4 regions of the Mesorhizobium sp. INR15 genome follow, and region 1 is predicted to be linked to each of the others. Evidence: riboswitches for the same ligand, from Rfam matches in the RefSeq annotation. Region 1 holds a riboswitch; each other region holds the start of a gene.

What was found. A riboswitch is a leader RNA that binds a small molecule or an ion and turns the genes downstream of it on or off. The one in region 1 is predicted to bind cobalamin.
Region 2: another riboswitch for cobalamin. It lies ahead of bluB (5,6-dimethylbenzimidazole synthase); the one in region 1 lies ahead of GA829_RS18345 (CbtB domain-containing protein).
Region 3: another riboswitch for cobalamin. It lies ahead of GA829_RS25780 (DUF1636 family protein); the one in region 1 lies ahead of GA829_RS18345 (CbtB domain-containing protein).
Region 4: another riboswitch for cobalamin. It lies ahead of GA829_RS22395 (hypothetical protein); the one in region 1 lies ahead of GA829_RS18345 (CbtB domain-containing protein).

The regions. Positions count from the first base shown of each region.
Region 1 is NZ_CP045496.1:3,758,127-3,763,820, forward strand. It holds gene GA829_RS18335 (MFS transporter) at 12-1,211, shown strand; gene GA829_RS18340 (aromatic ring-hydroxylating oxygenase subunit alpha) at 1,216-2,412, opposite strand; cobalamin riboswitch at 2,550-2,746, shown strand; gene GA829_RS18345 (CbtB domain-containing protein) at 2,783-2,962, shown strand; gene GA829_RS18350 (CbtA family protein) at 2,978-3,781, shown strand; gene cobU (bifunctional adenosylcobinamide kinase/adenosylcobinamide-phosphate guanylyltransferase) at 3,774-4,286, shown strand; gene cobO (cob(I)yrinic acid a,c-diamide adenosyltransferase) at 4,288-4,917, shown strand; gene cbiB (adenosylcobinamide-phosphate synthase CbiB) at 4,928-5,694, opposite strand, start outside.
Region 2 is NZ_CP045496.1:5,715,534-5,721,227, reverse strand. It holds gene GA829_RS27950 (GFA family protein) at 1-205, opposite strand, end outside; gene GA829_RS27945 (SRPBCC family protein) at 225-689, opposite strand; gene GA829_RS27940 (ArsR/SmtB family transcription factor) at 686-1,006, opposite strand; gene GA829_RS27935 (hypothetical protein) at 1,180-2,163, shown strand; gene bluB (5,6-dimethylbenzimidazole synthase) at 2,164-2,898, opposite strand; cobalamin riboswitch at 2,959-3,138, opposite strand; gene GA829_RS27925 (histone deacetylase family protein) at 3,279-4,205, shown strand; gene GA829_RS27920 (exodeoxyribonuclease VII small subunit) at 4,209-4,460, shown strand; gene GA829_RS27915 (DUF2277 domain-containing protein) at 4,563-4,829, shown strand; gene GA829_RS27910 (pirin family protein) at 4,869-5,694, shown strand, end outside.
Region 3 is NZ_CP045496.1:5,281,510-5,287,203, reverse strand. It holds gene GA829_RS25795 (D-arabinono-1,4-lactone oxidase) at 1-359, shown strand, start outside; gene GA829_RS25790 (alanine racemase) at 356-1,489, shown strand; gene GA829_RS25785 (AraC family transcriptional regulator) at 1,490-2,323, opposite strand; cobalamin riboswitch at 2,617-2,822, shown strand; gene GA829_RS25780 (DUF1636 family protein) at 2,830-3,312, shown strand; gene GA829_RS25775 (ABC transporter ATP-binding protein) at 3,309-4,097, shown strand; gene GA829_RS25770 (ABC transporter substrate-binding protein) at 4,144-5,091, shown strand; gene GA829_RS25765 (FecCD family ABC transporter permease) at 5,166-5,694, shown strand, end outside.
Region 4 is NZ_CP045496.1:4,604,094-4,609,787, forward strand. It holds gene GA829_RS22365 (DUF1127 domain-containing protein) at 1-145, shown strand, start outside; gene GA829_RS22370 (aldose 1-epimerase family protein) at 200-1,084, opposite strand; partial or broken gene GA829_RS22375 (TetR/AcrR family transcriptional regulator) at 1,189-1,347, shown strand; gene GA829_RS22380 (Bax inhibitor-1/YccA family protein) at 1,434-2,150, opposite strand; gene GA829_RS22385 (anti-sigma factor family protein) at 2,174-2,950, opposite strand; gene GA829_RS22390 (sigma-70 family RNA polymerase sigma factor) at 2,947-3,477, opposite strand; gene GA829_RS22395 (hypothetical protein) at 3,655-3,981, opposite strand; cobalamin riboswitch at 4,104-4,307, opposite strand; gene GA829_RS22400 (histidine phosphatase family protein) at 4,410-5,024, opposite strand; gene GA829_RS22405 (amino acid aminotransferase) at 5,150-5,694, shown strand, end outside.

The DNA of each region.
Region 1 (5,694 bases):
TGGGGAGAGCGATGTCCACCCATGTGCGCCATCCGATCTGGCTCCCGGCCCTGCGGCCGGCGGATGCCCGCACCTTTGCCTCGCTCTATGCGGTCGAATCCTTTGCCCGCGCCACGGTGTCGAGCGTCATTCCGATCCAGGCCTATGAAATCCTCCACAACGAGCAGATCGTCTCGATCCTCTACACCATCGTGGCGATGCTCGGCCTGTCGGTCACGCTGTTCATGCCGATGCTGATCCGGCGATTTGCCCGGCGCTGGGTCTATACCGCAGGCGCATGCCTGCTCGCCATCGGTTCGCTGTTCTTCGTTACCCATACGCTTGCCGGGCAACTGGCCGGCATGCTCTGCCGCGTCATGGGCGCCAGCGCCTTGTCGATCACGCTCAACCTCTACATCATGGACCACATCCGCAAGACCGACTTCATGCAAGCCGAATCGCTGCGCATGGCCTGGTCGATGTTCGCCTGGACGGGCGGGCCGACGCTCGGCATCTTTCTCTACACACGCTTCGGCATCTATGCCGCGCATGGCGCGGTCGCGGTCTTCGCCATGATCCTGCTGGCGCTGTTCTGGTTCTACCGGCTCAGCGACAACCAGTCGATCCGGCCAGGCAAGACACGGCCCGCCAATCCGCTCGCCAATATTGGCCGCTTCATCAGCCAACCAAGGCTACGGCTGGCCTGGCTGATTGCCTTCGGCCGGTCCTGTTTCTGGACGACGTTCTTCGTCTACGGACCGCTGTTCATGGTCATTACCGGTGAGGGCAAGCTCGCCGGTGGCCTGCTGGTTTCCGCCGGCAATGCGCTGCTGTTCATGGCGATCTTCTGGGGCAAGGCCGGACAGCGTTTTGGTGGCCGCCGCACCATGACATTTGCCTATTTCGCCATGTCGATCGCGCTGCTGGCCGCCGGCTTCGTCGGCGAGAGCGTGCCGCTGCTCACCGGCGCCTTCCTGCTGTGCGGCGCCTTTTTCACCATCGCGCTTGACGCGCTCGGCTCAACCGCCTTCATGCGCTCGGTACGCTCCTACGAGCGCGCGCAGATGGCGGCGGTCTATCGCACCTATCTCGACTTTTCCGAACTGACACCGCCGCTGGTCTATTCGGTGGTGCTGGCGTTCTTCGGGTTGGGCTCGGTCTTCGCCACGCTTGGCATCCTGGCGGCGATCTGCGGTTTTGTGACCTGGCGCTATCTGCCCAAGTCGCTTTAAGGCCTTACAGTGCTGCCTGATGGCGATCGCGCACCCAGTTGTGGAAGCGATGCAGGTCGTATTCCTCGGGCATCAGTACGCCTGCCTGATGGCGCATCGAGCGCAGGCCTTTCTGGTTGACCTCGCAGATAGCGGCATCCTCCTCCAGCACCTGCGTGCCGAAGGTGATGATGTTGTCGATGTCGGTCGCGGCAAGCGCGTCCGGCGCGAACAGCCACTCGGCGGTCAGCTCGGTCTGTTCGGGGCCGAGCGGCACCAGCCGCACTGACCTGACATAGTCGACATGGCCAACGATGAACATTGACGGCAGGCTGGTAGCGTAGGTCTGGCCGGCGGCGTGCTCGGCGGGCGTCAGCCCGGCAAAGACCGGGCCATGCGCCTGGCCATCGCTCGACCAGGTTTGCGCCCCGTCGCGCAGGCCGCCGGAAAACTCCGGCGCGTCGTTGTCGGCGTGGCGCGCCCATTCGGGATCATCGTGACGGCCCATCAAGCCACGGCCATAGATCGGCACCAGCCGCGACAGGTCCTTGTGGACGCCCGGGCAATGCAGGCACTCGTTGAAGTTTTCCCAGAAGATCTTCCAGTTGCAGTTCATCACCTTGCGCAGCACGTGGCCGCTGACCAGCGTTTCGAGCGGCCAGTTGCAGAGATCGCCGGAGGCGGGGTCAAAAGCGGCTTGCGCCGAACCGGCTGCGTCTTCAGCGAGATTGACGAAGACAAAGCCGCGCCACACCGACAGCGCCACCCGATACAGCGGATGATCGGCCTTGTCGAAACCGTCGGGAAGCGATTTCGACGGCACGCGCACGAGGTCCCCGCGCAGCGAATAGGACCAGGCGTGGTAAGGACAGGTGATCAACCGTGCCTTCAGCCGCCCTTCGCTTTCCTGGCAAAGCTGCGAGCCGCGATGACGGCAGGTGTTGTGGAAGGCGCGCAGCACCCCGGTATCGTCGCGCAGCACGACGACTTCCTGCGTTCCGATGCGGAAAGTGCGGAAAGCCAGCGGCTGGGCAAGGTCGGCCTCGCGGCAGACGAGCAGCCAATCCTTGTACCAGATCGCGTCGAGATCGCGCTGATAATTGTCCGCATCCCAATAGGCCGACGACGGCAGCGTCTGTTCGGCCTTGGTCAGTCCGTTATAGGGGGCGCGCTCGCTGGCTATAGGCTGCAGGACTGGGGGCTGCAGGACTGGGGGCTGCATGGCTGGCTTCCTGTTGGACCTTGACCCGACACCCGGCCATGAAGTTTGTCAATTGCGCTGTGGGCGGCGGTTTTCGCCATGGCGCATTCGCGCTGTTACCCGGCGGAATTTGGTTTGCCGGGCGCGGCGAATTTCCCTATAGTCGCGCTGTCGTCGGTTCCGTTTGGAGCCAAGAGGGAATGCGGTGCGGGCAAAGTTTTTGCTCAATGCCGTGGCTGCCCCCGCAACTGTGTGCGGTAGTCCTCTCCATATGCCACTGAGGATTTTTCTTCGGGAAGGTGGAGAAGGGCGCTAATCCGTGAGCCAGGAGACCTGCCGGCGACGGTGAAGTTGACTTACAGGCCCTCGGGTGGAGGGCGAAAGGACAAAGATGAATACCGCTTCCGTTTCCCTCGGCACCTCCGTCTCTTCGCAGTCGCGTTTCATGCAGCTGGCGCTTTCCGCGCTGCTCGGCATTTTCGTCATCGGCTTTGTCGGTTTCTCGCACATCGATGCCGTTCACAATGCCGGTCATGACAATCGCCATTCAATGGCGTTTCCCTGCCACTGACGAGGATTTGACATCATGAACCTGTTTCGTAACGTCGTGTTCATCGCGGCGATCGCCGGGCTTGTGGCTGGCGTCGTTCTCGCCTGCATGCAGGCTTTTGCTACTGATCCGCTGATCCTGCAGGCGGAAGTTTTTGAAAAGGCCGGCGGCCACGAGCACGTCCATGCCGTGGCTCCCGCAGAAAACGCCGCAGGCACCAATGCCGCCGCCAGCACCACCGAACCCGCCGCCAGCACCATGAGCATGGCGCCGGCCGCGGCATCTGCCGCCGAGCACGAAGATGAAGGATGGGAGCCGGCTGACGGTTTTGAGCGCCATGCCTTTAGTGCGCTTTTCAATGTCGCCACCGGTATTGGTTTCGCCCTGATCCTGGTCGCGGTTTCCGAATTCGCCGGCGGCATCGGCAACTGGCGCCAAGGCGTGTTCTCGGGTCTTGCCGGCTTTGCCGTGTTCACGTTGGCGCCGGGCCTCGGCCTGCAACCCGAACTGCCGGCGATGCCGGCGGCCGAGTTGCTCCCGCGCCAGATATGGTGGACTGCAACAGCAGTGGCGACGGCGATCGGGCTTGGCCTGATTGCGTTCCGCAAGTCGCTGCCTCTGGCCATCCTTGCCGTCTTGCTGATCGTCGCACCGCACATCGTTGGTGCGCCGCAGCCCGACAGCTTCGAGACGCCGATCCCGGAAGGCCTGCACCACCAGTTCGTGGTGGCGGTGACGCTGACCAATCTGGTGTTCTGGCTGGTGCTTGGCGCTGTTGTCGGCGTCGTACGCGGACGCTTCACCGGCGCTGCGACCAGCCTGCGCGACAGCTTTGCCTGAAAACAAGCTGACCTTCATCATTGGCGGGGCGCGCTCCGGCAAGAGCGCGCATGCCGAAACCCTGGTGACGGCTCAGCCGGCGCCATGGACCTATATCGCGACGGCCGAAGCCTATGATGATGAGATGCGCGAGCGCATCGCGCTGCACCGCTCGCGCCGAGGCGAGGGCTGGGCGACCACCGACGCGCCGCTCGATCTTGCCGGCGCTCTCGATGCCTTGCCGGACAATCAGCCGCTGCTGCTCGACTGCCTGACCCTGTGGCTTACCAACCACATGCTGGCCGAACATGATCTCGAAGGGGAATGCCGGCGACTGACCGATGTGCTGTCGCGGCCACGCGGGCCGTGGTTCGTGGTTTCCAATGAGGTCGGGCAAGGCATCGTGCCGGACAATGCATTGGCAAGGCGCTTCCGCGATGCCGCGGGCCGGCTCAACCAGCAGGTCGCGGCGGTTGCCAGCACGGTGCTGCTGATGGTGGCAGGGCTGCCGCTCAAGGTGAAATGAGATGACCGATATCGAAAACAAGATCATCGACGAGAAGGACGAGGAGCGCCACCGCGCCAAGATGGCCAAGCGCAAGGCCGTGCAGGATGCCGAGGTTGCCGGGAAGACCGTCGAGAAAGGGCTGCTGATCGTCAACACTGGCCCAGGCAAGGGCAAGACCACCGCCGCCTTTGGGCTGGCGCTCCGCATGCTCGGCTACGGCAAGCGTGTCGGCGTCGTCCAGTTCATCAAGGGCAAGTGGCATACCGGCGAGAAGGATGCCTTCGCCGCCTTTGGCGACCGCGTGATCTGGCATGCGATGGGTGAGGGCTTCACCTGGGAAACACAGGATCTGAAGCGCGACATTGCCGCCGCCGAAGCGGCCTGGGCAAAGGTGCTGGAGCTCATGGCCGATCCGTCGATCAGCCTGCTGGTGCTCGACGAGCTGAACATCGCGCTGCGTTATGACTATCTCGATCTCGACAAGGTGGTCGCCGCCCTGAAAGCCCGGCGCGAGGGCCTGCATGTCGTCGTCACCGGCCGCAACGCCAAGCCAGCCTTGATCGAGGCCGCCGATCTGGTCACCGAGATGGGTGTCACCAAGCATCATTTCTCGGCGGGTGTTAAGGCGCAGCAAGGCATCGAGTTCTGACGCCGAAGGCTTATGCCACGATAACAATAACTGAAATCACGCCGAACAGGCCAATCAGGAGGAAGTCGGCGGCCCGGTAGAGTTTCAGGGCTTGCCGGATGTCGATGCTGTCGACCTCGCGGCGGCCGCCTTCGCCCATGAACACGTCGTCGACCATGACGCCGCCATAGCTGCGCGGGCCGGCGAGCGCCAGGCCGAGCGCGCCGGCCATAGCCGCTTCCGGCCAGCCGGCATTTGGGGACCGATGTTTCCTGGCATCGCGCCAGATCGCTTGCCAGGCGGATTTCGGGTCGGCGCCTTTGACGAGGAATGCAGCCGCCACGATCAGCAATGCCGTCAGCCGCGATGCCGGCAGGTTGATGAGGTCGTCGAAACGCGCTGCTGCCCAGCCGAACGCTTCGTGGCGCGGGGTGCGGTGGCCGATCATCGAATCGGCGGTGTTGGCGGCCTTGTAGGCGACGCCGCCGGCAAGGCCGCCAATGCCGGTCCAGAAAGCGGGGGCGACAATGCCGTCGGAAAAGTTCTCGGCCAGGCTTTCGATGGCCGCGCGGCTAACGCCCGCGGTGTCAAGCTTTTCAGGATCGCGGCCAACGATGCGCGAGACGGCGAGACGGCCCATGGTGAGGCCACCGGTGTCGAGTGCGTCGGCGACGGCTTCGACATGTTCGTACAGGCTTTTCTGCGACAGCAGCGAACTTGCCAGGATGGCCGTGATGATCAAGCCGGAAGGGATGAACCACAGCAGGGCTTGCAGCGCGAAGGCGATTGCCGCCGGAA
Region 2 (5,694 bases), 2.0 Mb from region 1:
CGCTGTCGCCTGCGACCCGCCAGGTCTTAGCCTCACCGGTAATTGTCATGTCAGCGCGCCGGGCGAAGGTCAGATAGGACCCGTGTCCGGTACCGCTGCGTTTCTGGCAATCGCGGCATTGGCAGTGGTTTTCGAAGATGGGTTCGCCGCGCGTCTCATAACGGATCGCGCCGCACGCGCATCCGCCGATATAGTGCTTGGTCATTGTCATTCCCCTCTTTGGATCAGGCGGATTTCGGCTTGGCGGAGAGGTCGATACCTTGGCCGGTTTCCAGGAAGGATTTCAGGCTGGACAGCACGGCCGGCCATCCCTGCTTGACGCCTTTCGCCATGCCGCTGCCAGCTTCGAGTTCGTCATGGGTGACGGTCAGGCGGACCATGTTGTCGTATTCCTCGGTTTCGAACGTCACCCGGCTGTATTTGTCCGGATCGGCGGCCTGCGAGGCGTTTGCCCAGGTGATGACCAGACGGGTCGGCGGTGAGACCTCGACGACCTTGCCGACGAGTTCGACGGTCCGTTCGTCATTGGCGCGGATATGTTCCCAACTCGATCCAGGCTTCCAGTCGGAGACGTTCTCGTGGCCCCAGTAGCGCCGCGCGACCTCAGGTCTGGTGATTGCCTCGAACACCTTTTCCGGCGTCGAGCGGATGTAAGTTACGTAAACAAAACTGGTCATTTCCTTGGTCATTGTTGATCTCCTTCGATTTCGTTCTTCAGGTCGTGCAGCAGCATCAGCCGCTGCCGTTCAAATTTGCGCACCCACCGCTCATAGACTTCGTGCAGCGGCACGGGGTTGATGAAATGCAGCTTCTCCCGGCCACGCCGCACCGTGCTCAAGAGATTGGCGTCCTCCAATATGCCGATGTGCTGGGTGGCGGACTGACGGGCCATTTCAAGGTTCTCGCAAAGCTCGCCGAGCGTCTGCCCGTTCCTCTCGCAGAGAAGGTCGAGCAACTTTCTGCGTGTCGGGTCGCCCAGCGCCTTGAAAACCTTGTCAGCGTCCATCGCTCTCACTCGCTTGTATCTTCTAATATGCAGGTAAATGCCTGCATGTCAATGGCGGCCGATGCTGGCGCTGTCAAACTACGGGAAACTCTAGGCCCGTTGCACGGGACGAGATTGACAATCCGGAACCCGAGGTCATCCTTCCCATCCATCTCGGAGGGGAGAGTCGGGCCATGTGGGATTTCCAGGTCGGCAGGTCGGTGTCCATCATGATGCGGACATGGCCCTTCATCGTCTTTCGCATGATCATCTATTTCGGCATTACGCTGGCCTACATCATGGCGACCGGTACGGGCGCCAGCGTCGGCTATGGCGTCGGCCATATTTCCACCGACCCCGATGGACCGCTATCATTCGCCATGTGGGGCGGCGTGGTCGGTTTCGGCATTGTCTCGATCGCCGTCTACTGGATCCGCGAATACATCCTCTACGTCGTCAAGGCCGGACATATCGCGGTCATGGTGCATCTGATCGACGGTCGTGACATTCCCTACGGCCAGAGCCAGATCGCCTATGCCAAGGAAGTCGTCACCCAGCGCTTTGCCGAGGCCAATATCCTTTTCGTTGTCGACCAACTGGTCAAAGGCGCCATCCGCGCCATCACCGGCCTGATCGGCGGCATCGCCGCCTTCCTGCCCATTCCGGGCTTGAGCGGCCTGGTCAGCTTTATCAACACGGTGATCCGCCTGTCGCTGACCTATGTCGATGAGATCATCCTCGGCTACAACATCCGCATCAATTCATCGTCGCCCTTCGAGACGGCGCGGCAAGGTGTCGTGCTCTATGCACAGAACGGCAAGACCATGGTCAAGAACGCCATCTGGCTGGCGGTCATCATGTGGGGCGTATCCTTCATCATCTTCCTGCTGATGCTGGCTCCGGCGGCTGCCATTCTCTATCTGATGCCCGGACAGCTCGCCGGCTGGGCCTTCGTGCTCGCCATCGTCTTCGCCTGGGCCTTCAAGGCGGCCTTCATCGAACCCTTCGCCATCGCGTCGCTGATGCAGGTCTATTTCAAGGTGATCGAAGGCCAGGTCCCGGATCCGGAATGGGACAATCGGCTGGCCGAGGCGTCGTCGAAGTTTCGCGAACTCAAGGACAAGGCGCTGGCTTCCTTCGGCGGATCGCGCTGGGGCACGCCTAACCCCGCCAGATGATCAGGGCTTCGGTGCTAGGCCCACGCTCGCCGCGTTGAGCCGCGATACCGACGTCTTGAGCAGGGCTTCGCCTTGCCCGGAAAAGGTCTCGCTCATGATCAGTTCGGGCAGCGGCAGGCGCTGGCCCCAGCCATGCGTTTCTAGGTCAGGCCTGGCCGCGAATTCCGAGACGCGGCCAACGCACAGATAGGCGATCGGCGTCACGTGCTCGGGTATCGATAGCAGGCTTTTCAGGGCCTGCGCTTCGATGATGCTGACCCAGCCGACACCGACCCCTTCGGCACGCGCCGCCAGCCAGAAATTCTGCACGGCACAGACAGTGCTGTAGAGATCCATCTCCGGATTGTGCCAACGCCCAAGCGGCGAATTGTGCGAGCGCTGCCGGTCGCACGTGATGCAGATGTTGAGCGCGCTTTCGCAAATGCCTTCTAGCTTGAGCTTGCGGTAGAGCGCCTGTCGATCTGCCTCCATGGCCGGCAGTTCCTGTTCGCGTGCCGCCAGGAACAGGTCGCGCACGTGCCGTCGCCGTTCGGCGTCGCGGATGACGATGAAGTTCCATGGCTGCATGAAGCCGACCGATGGCGCATGATGGGCGGCGAGCAGCAGCCGCGCCAGGACATCGTCGTCGAGCGGGTCGGGCAGGAAATGGCTGCGCACGTCACGGCGGGTGAACATCGCGCGGTAGACCGCGTCACGCGCTACCTGATCAAACCCATCGCCATTGTTAGCGGTCATACTTCCATGCATCGCGTGTCCCCTTGCGATAGCTACCAATGCCTTCCGCCTGACCATGCGGATGACGATGCCTGCCAGGCCGGTCTTCTGGCTCGGGATCAACCCGCGTCCGGTGCCTTCCCGTCATCGACAGTGGCATATACCGGCGCGGTCCCCCTTACAGCGTTGGGCACGCCACGGAATTCAACCGTGTTCCCGATTCTCCCGCTTGCAGCGGGCACCAGGCAGTGGAGGGGACTTTACGCCGAAGCATTGAGGACGCCAATGCCTCTAGCGACACCAATGGACGCAGGCACGATTTTCCCCAACGCGGCGATTTTCCCCAGGCATTGAGCCATCCGCACATGGCCATTGCGCCTTCGGGACACTAGATTGGGACGATGACCACTCGTCTCTACAGCCATCCGATCTTTCTGGAGCACCTCACACCGCCCGGTCACCCGGAGCGGCCCGACCGCCTGCGCGCCATCGAGCGCGTGCTCGACGACGAGGCCTTTGCCGAGCTTGATCGCGTCGAGGCACCGGCAGGCGACGAGGCGACCATCCTTTATGCGCATCCTGCGGACTTCGTTGAGCGCGTCCGCGCCGGCATTCCCGACGAGGGCATTGCCCGCATTGATGCCGACACGACAGCCAGTCCGAAAAGCTGGCAAGCTGTTGTCACGGCGATCGGCGCCGCCAATGCCGCCGTGGATGATGTTTTCGAGGGCCGCGCCGACAATGCCTTCGTCGCCGCCCGACCGCCCGGCCACCATGCCGAAAAGACCACGGCGATGGGTTTTTGCTTCTTCAACACGGCGGCGATCGCGGCGCGCTATGCGCAGAAGAGGCACGGCGTCGAGCGCGTCGCCATCGTCGACTGGGACGTGCATCACGGCAACGGCACCCAGGATATTTTCTGGGACGATCCGTCGGTGCTCTATTGTTCGACGCACCAGATGCCGCTCTACCCAGGCACTGGGGCCAAGAGCGAGGTCGGTGCCGGCAACATCGTCAATGCGCCGATGGCCCCGCAAACCGGCAGCGAAGTGTTCCGCGATGCCTTCCTGTCGCGTGTCTTGCCGTCGCTCGACAATTTCGCGCCCGACCTCATCATCATCTCCGCCGGCTTCGACGCGCACCATCGCGATCCGCTGGCCGAGATCAATCTGACCGAGGATGATTTCGACTGGGCGACGGGCCAGCTGATGCAGCGCGCCGCGCGCCACAGCGGCAACCGGCTCGTGAGCTTGCTCGAGGGCGGGTACGATCTGCAGGGATTGGCATTTTCGGTCGCCGCCCATGTCGGGCGACTGATGAAAGGATGAATGATGGCTGGTGAGATCAACGAAGACGTCAAGGGGATGAGCTTCGAGCAGGCGCTCGACGCGCTGGAGAAGATCGTCGATGATCTGGAACGTGGCGACGTGCCACTGGACCAGTCGATCAAGATCTATGAGCGCGGCGAGGCGCTGAAGGCGCATTGCGACCGGCTACTGAAGGCCGCCGAGGATAAGGTCGAGAAAATCAGGCTGTCGCGCGACGGCAAGCCGGTAGGAACGGAGCCGCTCGACGCCGAGTGATGGGCGGGTCGGCGTCTCCCACGCGTCGGTTTTTGAACAAGATCATGATTGAGGATAGAGTTCGTCCCATCGAAGGAAGCGGCTCCAGGAGGTTCGGAAACGATGTGCAGAAACATCAAGACCCTGTTCAATTTTGATCCGCCGGCAACCAATGACGAAGTGCATGACGCGGCGCTGCAGTTTGTCCGCAAGCTGAGTGGAGCGACGCGCCCCTCGAAGCAGAACCAGCATGCCTTCGATCACGCTGTCGCAGCTATTGCGGCATCGGCGCGCGAACTGCTGGAATCGCTCGAAACCAATCAACATCCTCGCAATCGCGAAGAGGTGGCGGCCAAGGCTCGAGCGAAAGCGGCGATCCGTTTTGCCTGATCCTGCAAGGCGGGCAACGCCTCCCGCCAAGGAGAGTTCATGAGCTTCTTTCCCGGAAAAGACCCTGAAGCCGGCGATGCCTTTGCCAGTGATCAGATCGAGCTGATGGTCATTCCGAACGCCAAGGATATTGGCGGCTTTCAGGTGCGCCGCGCCTTGCCGACCGCCAAAAGGCGGCTGGTCGGGCCGTTTATCTTCTTCGACCGCATGGGGCCGGCGATCCTGCGCTCCGGCCAGGCGATGGATGTCCGTCCGCATCCGCATATCGGCCTGTCGACAGTGACCTATCTGTTCGATGGCAAGATAAGGCACCGCGATTCACTCGGCACCGAAATGGTCATCCAGCCCGGTGACGTGAATCTGATGACCGCCGGCCGCGGCATCGTGCATTCCGAGCGGACGCCCGAGGAACTGCGCGGCGCTCCGATGTCTATCTCCGGCCTGCAGACATGGCTGGCGCTGCCGGACGGCAAGGAGGAGGTCGCGCCGGTGTTCGAGAATACGGCCGCGCTGCTGCTTCCAGAGATCGACGCCGGAGGTGTCAGCGGCCGCGTCGTCATCGGTGACTTCCAGGGGCTGCGGTCGCCAGTCAGGGCCGACACGGAGACGCTCTATGCCGATTTGCGCCTGGCCCCAGGTGCCAGCGTGAAAATTCCGGCTGATGCCGAGGAGCGCGCCATCTATACGCTGGAAGGTGAGGTCTCGATTTCCGGCGACCTTTTCCCGGCGGAGCGCCTGCTGGTGTTTCGCCCCGGCGACGAGATTGTTGTGTCGTCTGAGCGCGGAGCGCATTTCATGCTGTTTGGCGGCGCCTCGCTTGGCTCGCAGCGCTATATCTGGTGGAATTTCGTGTCGTCGTCGAAGG
Region 3 (5,694 bases), 1.5 Mb from region 1:
TGGCCGAAATCATCGAACTGACCGAGAAGCGCTTCCCGAAAGTTTATTTCCCGATGGAGGTTCGCACCGTCGCAGCCGACGAATTCTGGCTCTCGCCGTTCCACAAGCGGCTGACCTGTTCGATCGCTATCCACCATGATGCGGCCAGCGATCCAATGCCGTTCATGCGAGCCGCCGAGCCGATCTTTCGCAGATATAGCGGGAGGCCGCACTGGGGCAAGATGCACAGCCTCAAGGCGGGGGACCTGAAGAAACTCTATCCGCGCTGGGATGATGCCATGGCGGTGCGGCGCGATATCGATCCCGAAAATCGCTTCGTGTCGCCTTACATGGCCAGTCTGTTCGGCATCGACGGATGAACGGCTATTTCGAGACACTGTCGGCTGGTTTGAAGGCCGCGGGCATCTTCCAGCCCACCTTGCTGCTCGACCTCGACAGGCTGGATCGCAACATCGCTCTGGTCAAACAGAGACTGTCACCCGAACTTGCCGTGCGGCTGGTCGATAAGTCGCTTGGCTGCCTGCCGCTGCTGGCGCATATCGGCAAGGCGATCGGCACCAATCGCTTCATGACCTTTCATCCGCCAATCGCCGAGGCGGTGTTGAACGCATTTCCAGAGGCCGATTTGCTGTTTGGCAAACCCATGCCGGTCGGCGCCGCAAGGGCGGTGCTGACAAAAGGTGCTGCCGACTGGTCGCGCGTCTGCTGGCTGATCGATACGCAGGAGAGACTGGCCGAATACGGTGCGCTGGCGGTCGAACTCAACACCGAACTGCGCATCGCCTTTGAAGTCGATGTCGGGCTGCATCGTGGTGGCTTTGCCAAGCCGGAGGAGTTGAAGCGCCTTTCTCTCGGCAAGCTGCTTCGCTGCGAAGGCATCATGGCCTACGAGGCGCATGCGCCGCACATTCCCGGCCTGTTCGGCGGACCCAAAAGGGCACTGGCAAGCGCATCGGCACAGGCTTCGGCCTTCGTCGATGCCCTTGGCCTGGATGAGCGCCGCATCCTCAACATCGGCGGCAGCAAGACAGCACTTCTGCACCATGGCGGCGTGGCCAATGAAGTGTCTATCGGCTCCGCCTTCGTGCTGCCCAGCGATTTCGATACGCCCGGCCTCGACGGTTTTCAGCCAGCCGCCTCCATCGCGACGCCGATCCTCAAGGTGGCCGAACCGGAATTGCCCGGTTCGGCCGGTTTTTCCCGGACACTGCAGGCGCTCGGCCTGTTTCCGCGCAAAGGCTGCTATCTCTACGGCGGCAGATGGATGGCCGAGCCCGTATTCCCTGCCGGCATGAAGACGAACAGCCTGATCGGCTTGTCGTCCAACCAGCAATTCATGGGCCTGCCCAGCGATGCAACCGCAAGGCCCGGCGACTATGCGTTTCTGCGCCCGACGCAGAGCGAGGCCGTGCTGCAGCAGTTCGGATCGATCGCGGTGTTTTCCGGCGGCGGTATCATCGATCGCTGGCCAGCCTTGCCAATGGCATAGCTAGCCTTTGACTGGTATCCAGATTTCCAGCCCGCCATTGCCGCTGTGGGGGTCGAATTCCGGGCCGTAACGCTCGAACTCGGGCGCGTCTGCTATTTCGTGGCCGGAGGCCGGCAGCCATTTGTTCCAGATCGTGTTGACGGTGCGGCGGATGGTCGAGACGTGCTCGCGGTGGGCGAAGACCGCGTATCTCTGCGCCGGCACGCGCACGCGGAAAAACTCCTTGGGGAGATCGGAAAAGTCCAAGACTTCCACGCCGGCGATGTAATCGAAATTGCCGGCATCGTCGCCGTTGACGCAGACGCCATAAGCAACGTCGCCCGTCTCGCCGGGGATGTTGCCGATATAGGGGCCAAAGCGCTGCCATTGCATCGGGATGGCGGCACTGGTTTCGCAGCTGTAGCGCTCGCCCAAACCGGCGATGAGAAACGGCCGGCTGGTCTCGAAGCGCGGCGGTTCGAGGTTGGAGAGAAAGGACTGGTCCATCAGGATCGGCTCCACGAGATCAAGGTTCTTGAGGGTGCCTTGCGCGCGAACCAGTTCCGGCGTGGTGCCGAACTGGTCACGGAAGGCACGGGTGAACGCCTCATGCGAGTTGTAGCCGGCGTCGAGCGCCACCGAGAGAATGTCGGGAGCCCCGGCGGCGAGCGTGCGTGCGGCCTCGGTCAGCCGGCGCGAGCGCATGTAGCCCATCACCGAGCGGCCGGTGGCAGCGCCGAAGGCCCGCGTCACGTGAAAGCGCGACACGCCGCTGCTTTGCGCTACATCGTCAAGAGTAACAGCTTCCGGCAGGTGGCTTTCGACGAACCACAGCGCTTTCTCGGTTGGGTTCATTCAAGCCTCCTCGCATTTGGCGCAGCCGTTGTGGCACCTGGCTGCCTCGCCGGTTTGATCACAATTGCGCATGGCGCAAAATGCCAACGCATGGCGTCGTGCCAAATGGCGAAGATAGACGTCCTTAGCCGAAAGGGCGCGCCGCGTCGCTGCCCCCGCGATGCCATCACCCTGTCGCCTTTCTGGGAACTGTCCTTCACGACAGGTCGCGCCAGATCTAAAACGTTTGACTGTATTTTTGTATTGTTATAACAGAACAAAACATCGATCTTGCCACGCCGCCAGCCGGCGCTTAGGGTGCGACTCGTGATGGTCCCCAAGCTGAAAGGCGCGGGGTGAAAAGGGAACACGGTGAGATCCGATTGGGTTGATGCCGTGGCTGCCCCCGCAACTGTAAGCGGCGAGCAAAATCCGAAATGCCACTGGCCGGCAAGGCTGGGAAGGCAGGATGGCGCTAAGACCCGCGAGCCAGGAGACCTGCCATCAGCATGAGTTGACCGGACGGGGTGTGCCGGGAGGAGACGCGGGGTCCAGGTCTTGTCGGCCGGTCCTCTAGCCTCTTTCCCGTCGCCAGTTTTGAAAGTGACGGAAAGTTGGAAGGCCTCATACCCATCCACCGCATCATTGTGTGCGCGCTTTGCCGCGACCCCGCGACTGGGGTCAGAACGGGCGAAGGGCTGTGCGCCGATCTGCGTTCCAGGTTCTCGGCACATGACGACCTTGACATGGCGCGCGGCTTTGCGGTGGAGGAGGTCGCCTGTATGGCGGGCTGTGACAGGCCGCTCACGGTTGCCTTCCAGGCTGAGGGCAAGGCCGCCTATCTCTTCGGTTCCATCGACGTAGGGACGGATGTTGACGGCCTGGTGGAGTTCGCGAAACTCTATCATTCGCTGGCCGACGGCTGGAGCAATTCCGGGCAGCGCCCTGCGGGTCTGGCGGGCAAGACCCTGGCGCGGATTCCGGCATCTCCGATCAGGAGGATCCCATGACCACGCCGCTTCTCGACGCGAAGGACCTGACCGCAACGGCGAACGGCCAGCATCTGGTGCAAGCGGTGAGCTTTTCGGTAGCTGCCGGCGATCGGCTTGCCATCATTGGCCCGAACGGCGCCGGCAAGACAACGCTTCTGCGCATGCTGGCCGGTCTGCTCCAGCCTAGCTCAGGTGAGGTGAGGCTTTCCGGCCGAAGGCTGGACAGAATTGCTGCCGCCGAACGCGCCTTGCACATAGCTGTCGTCGGTCAGACCGATCAGCCCGATCCTCGGCTTGCGGTCATCGACTATGTCGAGCTTGGCCGGGTCCCGCATGCAGGACTTGGCCGGCGCGGCGAAGAGCACGATATCGTCGTTGATGCGTTGCGCAGGACCGGCCTGCTGCCATTGCTTGGCCGCACCATCGGCTCGCTGTCGGGAGGTGAACGCCAGCGTGCCCAATTGGCGCGCGCCATCGCCCAGCAGCCGAAGATACTGTTCCTTGACGAGCCGACCAATCATCTTGATCCGCGCGCCCGCAGCGAATTGCTCGAACTGGTGGCCGGGTTCGACATGACAGTGATCGCTGTGCTGCACGATCTGGCCCTGGTCGCACCGTTTGCCACAAGGGTGGCGGTGATGAACAAGACCCGCCTGCAGGCACTCGCCGGGCCGCGCGAGGCGCTGACCCAGCAGTTGATCCGCGACATTTTCGGCGTCGATGTGCTGCGCTTGCGGCATCCGACCGAGGACCGCGAACTGACGGTGTTCGAGGTTCCCAATCGGGCTTCCTCCCCGCCCTGATCGATCCGGTAGCCATCCAACCCAATTCAACAAAGGAGCAACATCCGTGAAACGCCTTGCCTTGTCTCTTGCCTTCTCGCTGCTGGCCTCGACCGCCTTCGCTTTCCCGGTCACGGTCGACAGCTGCGGCAAGCCGCTGACCTTCGACGCCGCACCCAAGCGCGCCGTCATCCATGACCTGAACATGGCCGAGATGGCCTTTGCGCTTGGGCTGCAACCGTCGATCGTCGGTCTGACCGGCATCACCGGATGGTACAAGGTCGGCCCGGAATTCAAGGCTGAACAGGGAGCGATCCCGGAACTGGCGCCGAAATATCCGACGCTTGAAAACCTCGTCGCGGTCGAGCCCGATTTCTTCTTCGCCGGCTGGTACTACGGCATGAAGCCGGGCGGCGAGGTGACGCCCGACACGCTCGCCCCGCATGGTATCAGGACGCTGGTGCTGACGGAAAGCTGCGTCCATCTCGACAAGAACCGTCCCGCCGCCTCGATGGACCTGCTCTATGGCGACATCGAAAAGCTGGGCAAGATCTTTGGCAAGGACGCCGAGGCCGAAAAGCTGGTTTCCGGCTGGAAGACCCAGCTCGCCGAGATCACCGCCAAGGTTGGCGACCGCAAGGGAACGCGGGTATTCCTCTATGATTCCGGTGAGGACAAGCCGTTCACAGCCGGCAAGTTCGCCATTCCAAGCGCCATGATTACCGCTGCCGGTGGTGACAACATCATGGCCGACATGGACACCAGCTGGGGCAACACGGACTGGGAAACGGTGGCGTCGCGCAATCCGCAATTCCTGATCCTGCTCGATTACCAGGATGGCGGCGGCTACAAGAAACTGCTCGATTTCCTCAAGGCCCATCCTGCCATGAAAGAAACCGACGCGGTCAAGAACGAGCGCTTCGTCGCGTTGCGTTATGCCGAACTGACGCCTGGGCCGGCCAACATCGAAGCGATCGACAAGATCGCCAAGGCCATGCACCCGGAAGCTTTCTGATGCAGGTCGCCCAAAAGTGCGCAGCGGTTTTGGGGCGACGACAAGCATGAAACAAGACCTTGAAAGCGCATCGCATGAATCCTGACAAACGCGATGCGCTTTCAGGCTCGCGCCACAAAGCATTCGCACCGGCCATGCTGGCGGGAGCGGTGGCGATCGCCGCTCTCGCCTTGCTGTCGATTGCCTATGGCTCGACGCTGATACCGCTGACCGATGTTGTGGCTGGACTTGGCCATGGCATCGGATTGGGCGGGCATGAGGTGTCCGGCCCGGTCGGCAAGATCGTCGTCGATCTCAGGCTGCCGCGCACCATCCTCGCCATCTGCGTCGGTGGTGGCCTGGGCGTCGTTGGCGCGCTGTTGCAGACAGTGACGCGCAATGACCTTGCCGACCCCTTCCTGTTCGGCCTTTCGTCGGGGGCCGCCGCGGGTGCTGTCTCCGTCATCACCATCTTTGGCGACAGTTTTGGCATCTGGACGCTGCCGGTCGCCGCCTTCACCGGCGGCATCCTGGCCGCCTGCGTCGTGCTTTTGCTGGTGGCGCGGGTGAGGGGGCAAGGCCCTGAAAGGCTGATCCTTGCCGGACTTGCCGTCTCCTTCATGT
Region 4 (5,694 bases), 850 kb from region 1:
CATTATCGCAGCCTGGGAAGCGCGGAAACGCTTTCGCTGGGAACTTGACCGGATGTCCAGGGATAATCCCCATCTGATTGACGACATCGGCCTGACGGCACGGCAGGTCGAGGCAGAGATCGTCAAACCGTTCTGGCAGGAGTAAGGTGAAGTCCGCGATGACAGCAGGACGGTGTCTTTCGTCCTGAGGAATGCCGCCTCATACCGGCTCGCCATCCAGATGAACCTGATAGGTCAAGACCCGCTTTCCGGCGGGTTCGATCAGCATCAGGCCTGGTTTGTCGACAAACTCACCATCGAAATCCAAGGGACTGGCCATACCGTGCCAGGGCTCGATGCAAAGGAACGGCGCGCCGCCGGGCTTCGACCAGATGCCCAATTCCTGGAATTCCTGCCACGATACCGAGAGCGCCGGACCATCGTCCGCAGCATAGCGAACGCTGGTGCTGGTGGGGCGATCGAGAATGACGGCATCATCCTCGAACAACCGTTCGGACAGCGCCAGGATATTGCCTTCAACCGGCGTCGGCTGAGGCGCGGGCAACAGCAAGCCATCCTTCAGGCGGCGAATCGGCGCGGTTTCGGCTGCGGCAAAGGTCAGCCGGTACGCTTCCTTTGCCACACCCGGCAGCAACGGCCAATTGAAGGCCGGATGCGCGCCGACCGATGCCGGCAGAAGCTCGTCACCGGTGTTGGTGATTTCGAAGGTCACTTCGAGTTGCCGGCGTTCCAGCGTGTAGCTGACAGCGAGGCGGAAGGCGAATGGGTAGCGGGCACGGGTATCCGCATCGTCCATCAGAACCAGCGTGCAGGATCGCGAGCCCCTCTCCGCCCAGGCAAACGGCTTGTCCCGGGCGAAGCCGTGCTGCGTCATCGCGTAGGCGCGGCCGCGATGGCGCAACTGATCGCCCTTCAGCCGGCCAACGATTGGAAACAGAACCGGCGAATGGCGTTTCCAAGCCGGGCCGGCCTGCCACAGGAACTCCAGACCGTCCGCGTCGCGCAGGGAGACCAACTCCGCCCCCTGCCCGACGATTACAGCCGAAATGCCGTCGCCGCGAAGCGTGTGGCTGTCCTGTTCCATATGTCCTCACGATCTGCGGCTACCCCGCAAGCAGGTTAGCAAAAGCCCTCGCATACTCAAGGTGCGAGATGCCGGGAGCGCCTCCTATGAGAGACTGCCGGCGCTCGGACGACGAGAGAGCCGCCGCGCAGCAGCGTCTTGCAGGTCTCGGCGAACGCTATCCGACAATCGAACGCTCGCGCCTGCTGTTGGATGACGATTGGGAAGGTGCTTTCAGGAAAGGCCTCGGCTTCCTGCTCGATGGCCTTTCTCCAAGACCGTAAGCTGCTGCCGCATCCTTGAAGCAAAAAGCCATGGCCGAAGGCTGTCCTTCGGCCATGGCAATCCTCTGCTTTTCGTTGGCGAATTGCTATTCGCGCTCGCCGGTAAAGTTCAGCAGCAGTTGGAAGATGTTGACGAAGTTCAGATAGAGCGAGAAGGCGCCGAACACGGCGAGCTTCTGCCGCGACTCCGCGTCGAAGTTTTCAGCATACTGCTCCTTGATCGTCTGCGTGTCCCAAGCGGTCAGGCCGATGAACACGGCAATGCCGATCACTGAGATCGCGAACTGCAGTGCCGTCGAGCCGAGGAAGATGTTGACGATGCTGGCTATCACCACGCCGATCAGGCCCATGATCATGAACGACGAGAACTGGGTCAGATCCCGCTTGGTCGTGTAGCCATAGAGGCTGGTGGCGCCGAACATTGTGGCGGCGATGAAGAAGGTGCGGGCGATGCTGGTTCCGGTGAAGACCAGGAACACCGAGGCCAGCGACAGGCCCATGACGGCGCAGAAGGCCCAGAACATCGCCTGCGCGCTCGCCGCCGACATGGTCTGCATCTTGAACGAGAACAGCAGGACGAAGGCGAGCGGCGCCAGCATCACCACCCATTTCAGCGGGCTGGAAAAGATCGGCACGTAAAGCGCCGGTGTCGACGATACCATGAAGGCGATAAGGCCGGTGACGACGAGGCCGACGCCCATGTAGTTATATACGCGCAGCATATGCTGGCGCAGGCCCTCGTCGTAAATGGCGCCGGTTTGGGCGCCCGCGCCGGCGCGGTATCCCATGTTAGGGGTGTTCATTTGCATTCTCCTTTGCGGGTCGATCAGTAAAGCGTTCTGGCAAGTGCCTCGGCGGCGCGATCGAGATCATGGACCTCGCTCTTCGCGACCACCGCATAGGCCACCTCGCCAATCTGGAAATACGCCGAGGAAATATCGCCCGAGGGCGCGACGGTCGGCTTGACCACGTCGAAGGTTCCTGGCCGGATCGCGAACAGCGACACCAGCCCCATCTCCTTCGTTTCGACAGCCATCTCGACGCTCGGACCAAAGCGCGACGGATAGACCTGCACGTCGCGGACCTTCCAGTCCTTCGGCAGAGACGGCATCACGATGGCGGTGGCGGCGCGAATTTCGCCGGCATTGTAGTTCGGCGCCTCTGGCTGCGAAGCCATGCTTTCGCGAACCAGTGTCGTGCGGTGCGCACGCACCGCGTCGTCGACATAGGCAGGCGGCTGCGGCGAAGCGATGACCTTGGTCACTGACATCGGGCCGATGATGCCGTTGGCCAGCCAACCAGCAGCAACGAAGGCGGCGACAGCGGCGGCGCGCTGCAGAACGCCTAGGATACGACCCCGGCCAAGCCCCCTCTCCAGCCGCCGCGCGGCATCTGCGGTCGCCGGCCGCGCCATGCCCCTGGAGCCGGCAAGCGCCACGCGAAGTTCATCGCGGGTCCGCAGGTCCGACATCACGCGCGCTGCGGCCTCCGGACGGCCGGACAGATATGCCTCGACCTCGATACGGCGCACGACATCCATCTGGTCGTCGACATAGGCGTCGAGATCGGCTTCCGTGACAGGATCAAGCATGGAAGCGGTCATGACGGGTCTCCAACGATCCTGAGATGGTTCTTCGCTTTCGCCGGAGCCGCTTCCATCTCGCGAAGTGCGGCGCGTGCGCGGCCGATGCGCGACATCAGCGTTCCCAGCGGCACGCTGCTGGCGTCCGCCGCCTGCTGGTAGGACAGCCCCTCTATGGCGACGAGATGCAGGGCGGAGCGCTGTTCCTCCGGCAGGTTGAAGAAGGCTTCGCGCACCTGCGCCAGCCGCAACGAATGTTCCTGCGGCGCCGGCGTGCTGGCCTCGGTCAGATATCCGGCCTGTTCGACGCGCGCCGCCTCCGAGCGGCGGGAACGCATGCGGTCGATGAAGGTGTTGTGGACGATCGCCAACAGCCATGCGCGCAGATTTCCACCCGAGCGGAAGGTGCCGCGCCGCTCATAGGCGCGCACCAGCGCGTCATGCACGAGATCCTCGGCCTCGACGCCATCGCGCGTCAGCGAACGCGCGTAGCGCCTGAGCGAACCCAGCTGTCCGACGATATCGAAGCGTGGCATCGAGCGTTTCATGTCCTGTGTACGGAGCATGTGGGGATTTTAATCCCCGCCGCGCCGATTTTTTTCGCCGGAACCGAGCGCGAAGCTGGAATCCCAGCCATGGCCTCCGCAAACCGTCCTCGCTGCCGCGTGCAAGCGCCAAGCCGTGGACCGTGCTCGCAGGGAAAGAACAGGACTTGGGTCTTTCCTCTACAGATTGGAAACGGGCCTTTGCCAGTGCGTCGCGCCGGCGACGGCGACCAGCAGCGTTCGAAGGCATTGGACATCCGGGTGAAGTGACACGCGCTGGTCGATGAGCGCGATCTGGCGACGGGCGGCCCGTTCAATGCTCGCGCCATGCGGCAACGACATCAGCCAGTCGATGAAGACTTCCTCGGGTGGCGGCAGCGGTGACACAGCCCGCATTGTAGCCGTGTCGATCTTGCGTGCCGAGCCGCACGCGGCCCCGTCAGCACTCGCCCGCGAGGCTTTTCTCCCTAGCGGATCGCGGTCCCCGACAACATCATCCTTGCGCATAGCCTGCCCTCGCTTTCGAGGACCGATCCGGTGGAGATGGAGGATTGAGAACTCCAGGCGCGCATGGTCACGGGACCCAGCACCGGAGCACTCTGCCTCTTGACCGCCCACCGCGATCAGTCGAGTTCACTTGGCTTGAGGCTGGTTTCCGGGCTTCGGAGCTGTCCATTTCAGGACTGTCTCGACACCTTCCCAGGCTTTTGGGCCCAGTGGTCCTGGTCGAAACGAAAGCTCCGCTACCGTTGCGGGGGCAGCGCCGGCATCAAACCGGCTTCCCAATTATCCCATCCGTGGAACGGATGAGCACCTTAAGCGCAGCGATCTAAGCACCGTTCGCTGATTCCAGTCCATACGGAAACGACAAGGCCGGAGCAAAAAAGACGACAGGTTCCGCCAACTGCGTGGACGAACGGCAAGGCCGGTCGGCGTCAGGAATTGGGCTCGCCATTCGCTCGTTCGGAGAGCTTGCGCTGTTTGGGCGCCGTGACACCGCAGGCGCGGAGCATCCATCTACGGCCGTCGCTGCGAAAATCGGTGATGCTGAGCGGCTCGACGTCGATCTTCCCAGAGGCGGCGAGCGGCGCACCGAGAACATGCAGGATGGCAGCGCGGATGACACTGGCATGGGTCACCGCGATCGTGTGGCCTGACGTGGCGATCAAGCCGTCCATCAAGCCCGAGACCCTGTGCGCAACATCCGCCAATGATTCGCCACCATGCGGAGCCGCGTCAGGATCATTGAACCAAGAGGCAATGCCGTCGGGCTGCTCGGCCTGCAGATCCTCAAAGCGCTTGCCAGCCCATTGCCCGTGATCCTGGTCCGCCAGAAGCGGCTCTATCGATGCATCCAGTGACAGCGCCTTGGCAGTCTGGCGGGCGCGAAGCGCTGGTCCAGTCCAGATGCGATCGGCACGGCGCAGTGCCCCGTGCATCGCTTTTGCCAGGACGAGCGATCGCGACTCGAGCGGTTCGTCGAGCGGAAATGATCCTTGCCGCGTTGCCGTCGTGGCGCCGCCGCAGATCATCGTCAGGCGTACGAGCATGAAGCAGTCATCCCTTGAACCTTGCCAACCGGCATCATCTCGCATTTTGCATTGGCGCAACTGAAACCACTGGTGAAGCGCACCCGATTTGCGTATCACTCCGCCGCGCCAATGGAACCATTCCCATGTTCGAAGACCTTCAGCCTGCCCCCGCCGACAAGATTCTCGCCCTGATAGGCCTCTACCGCGCCGATCCTCGAACCAACAAGGTCGATCTCGGTGTTGGCGTCTACAAGGATCGCGACGGGAAAACGCCGGTGATGCGCGCCGTGCGCGAGGCCGAGAAGCGCCTGCTCCAGGGCCAGGATACCAAAACCTATCTCGGCCTTGCTGGCGATACCAGCTTCAACACGGTGATGGCAAAGCTCGCCTTTGGTCCGCAAGCCGACATGACGCGCATCCGCGCGGCGCAGGCACCAGGCGGCTCCGGCGCGCTGCGGCTTGTCGCCGAGCTGTTGAAGCGGACACGCGCCGATGCAACGATCTGGCTGTCGGACCCGACATGGCCGAACCACATGCCGGTCATGCGCGCCGCCGGCCTGCAGATTCGTGAGTATCCCTATTTCGACGCTGTGTCGGGTGCCGTTCGTTTCGACGACATGCTCGCTGCGTTGCGCACGGCGAAGGCCGGCGACGTCGTTCTGCTGCATGGCTGCTGCCACAATCCAAC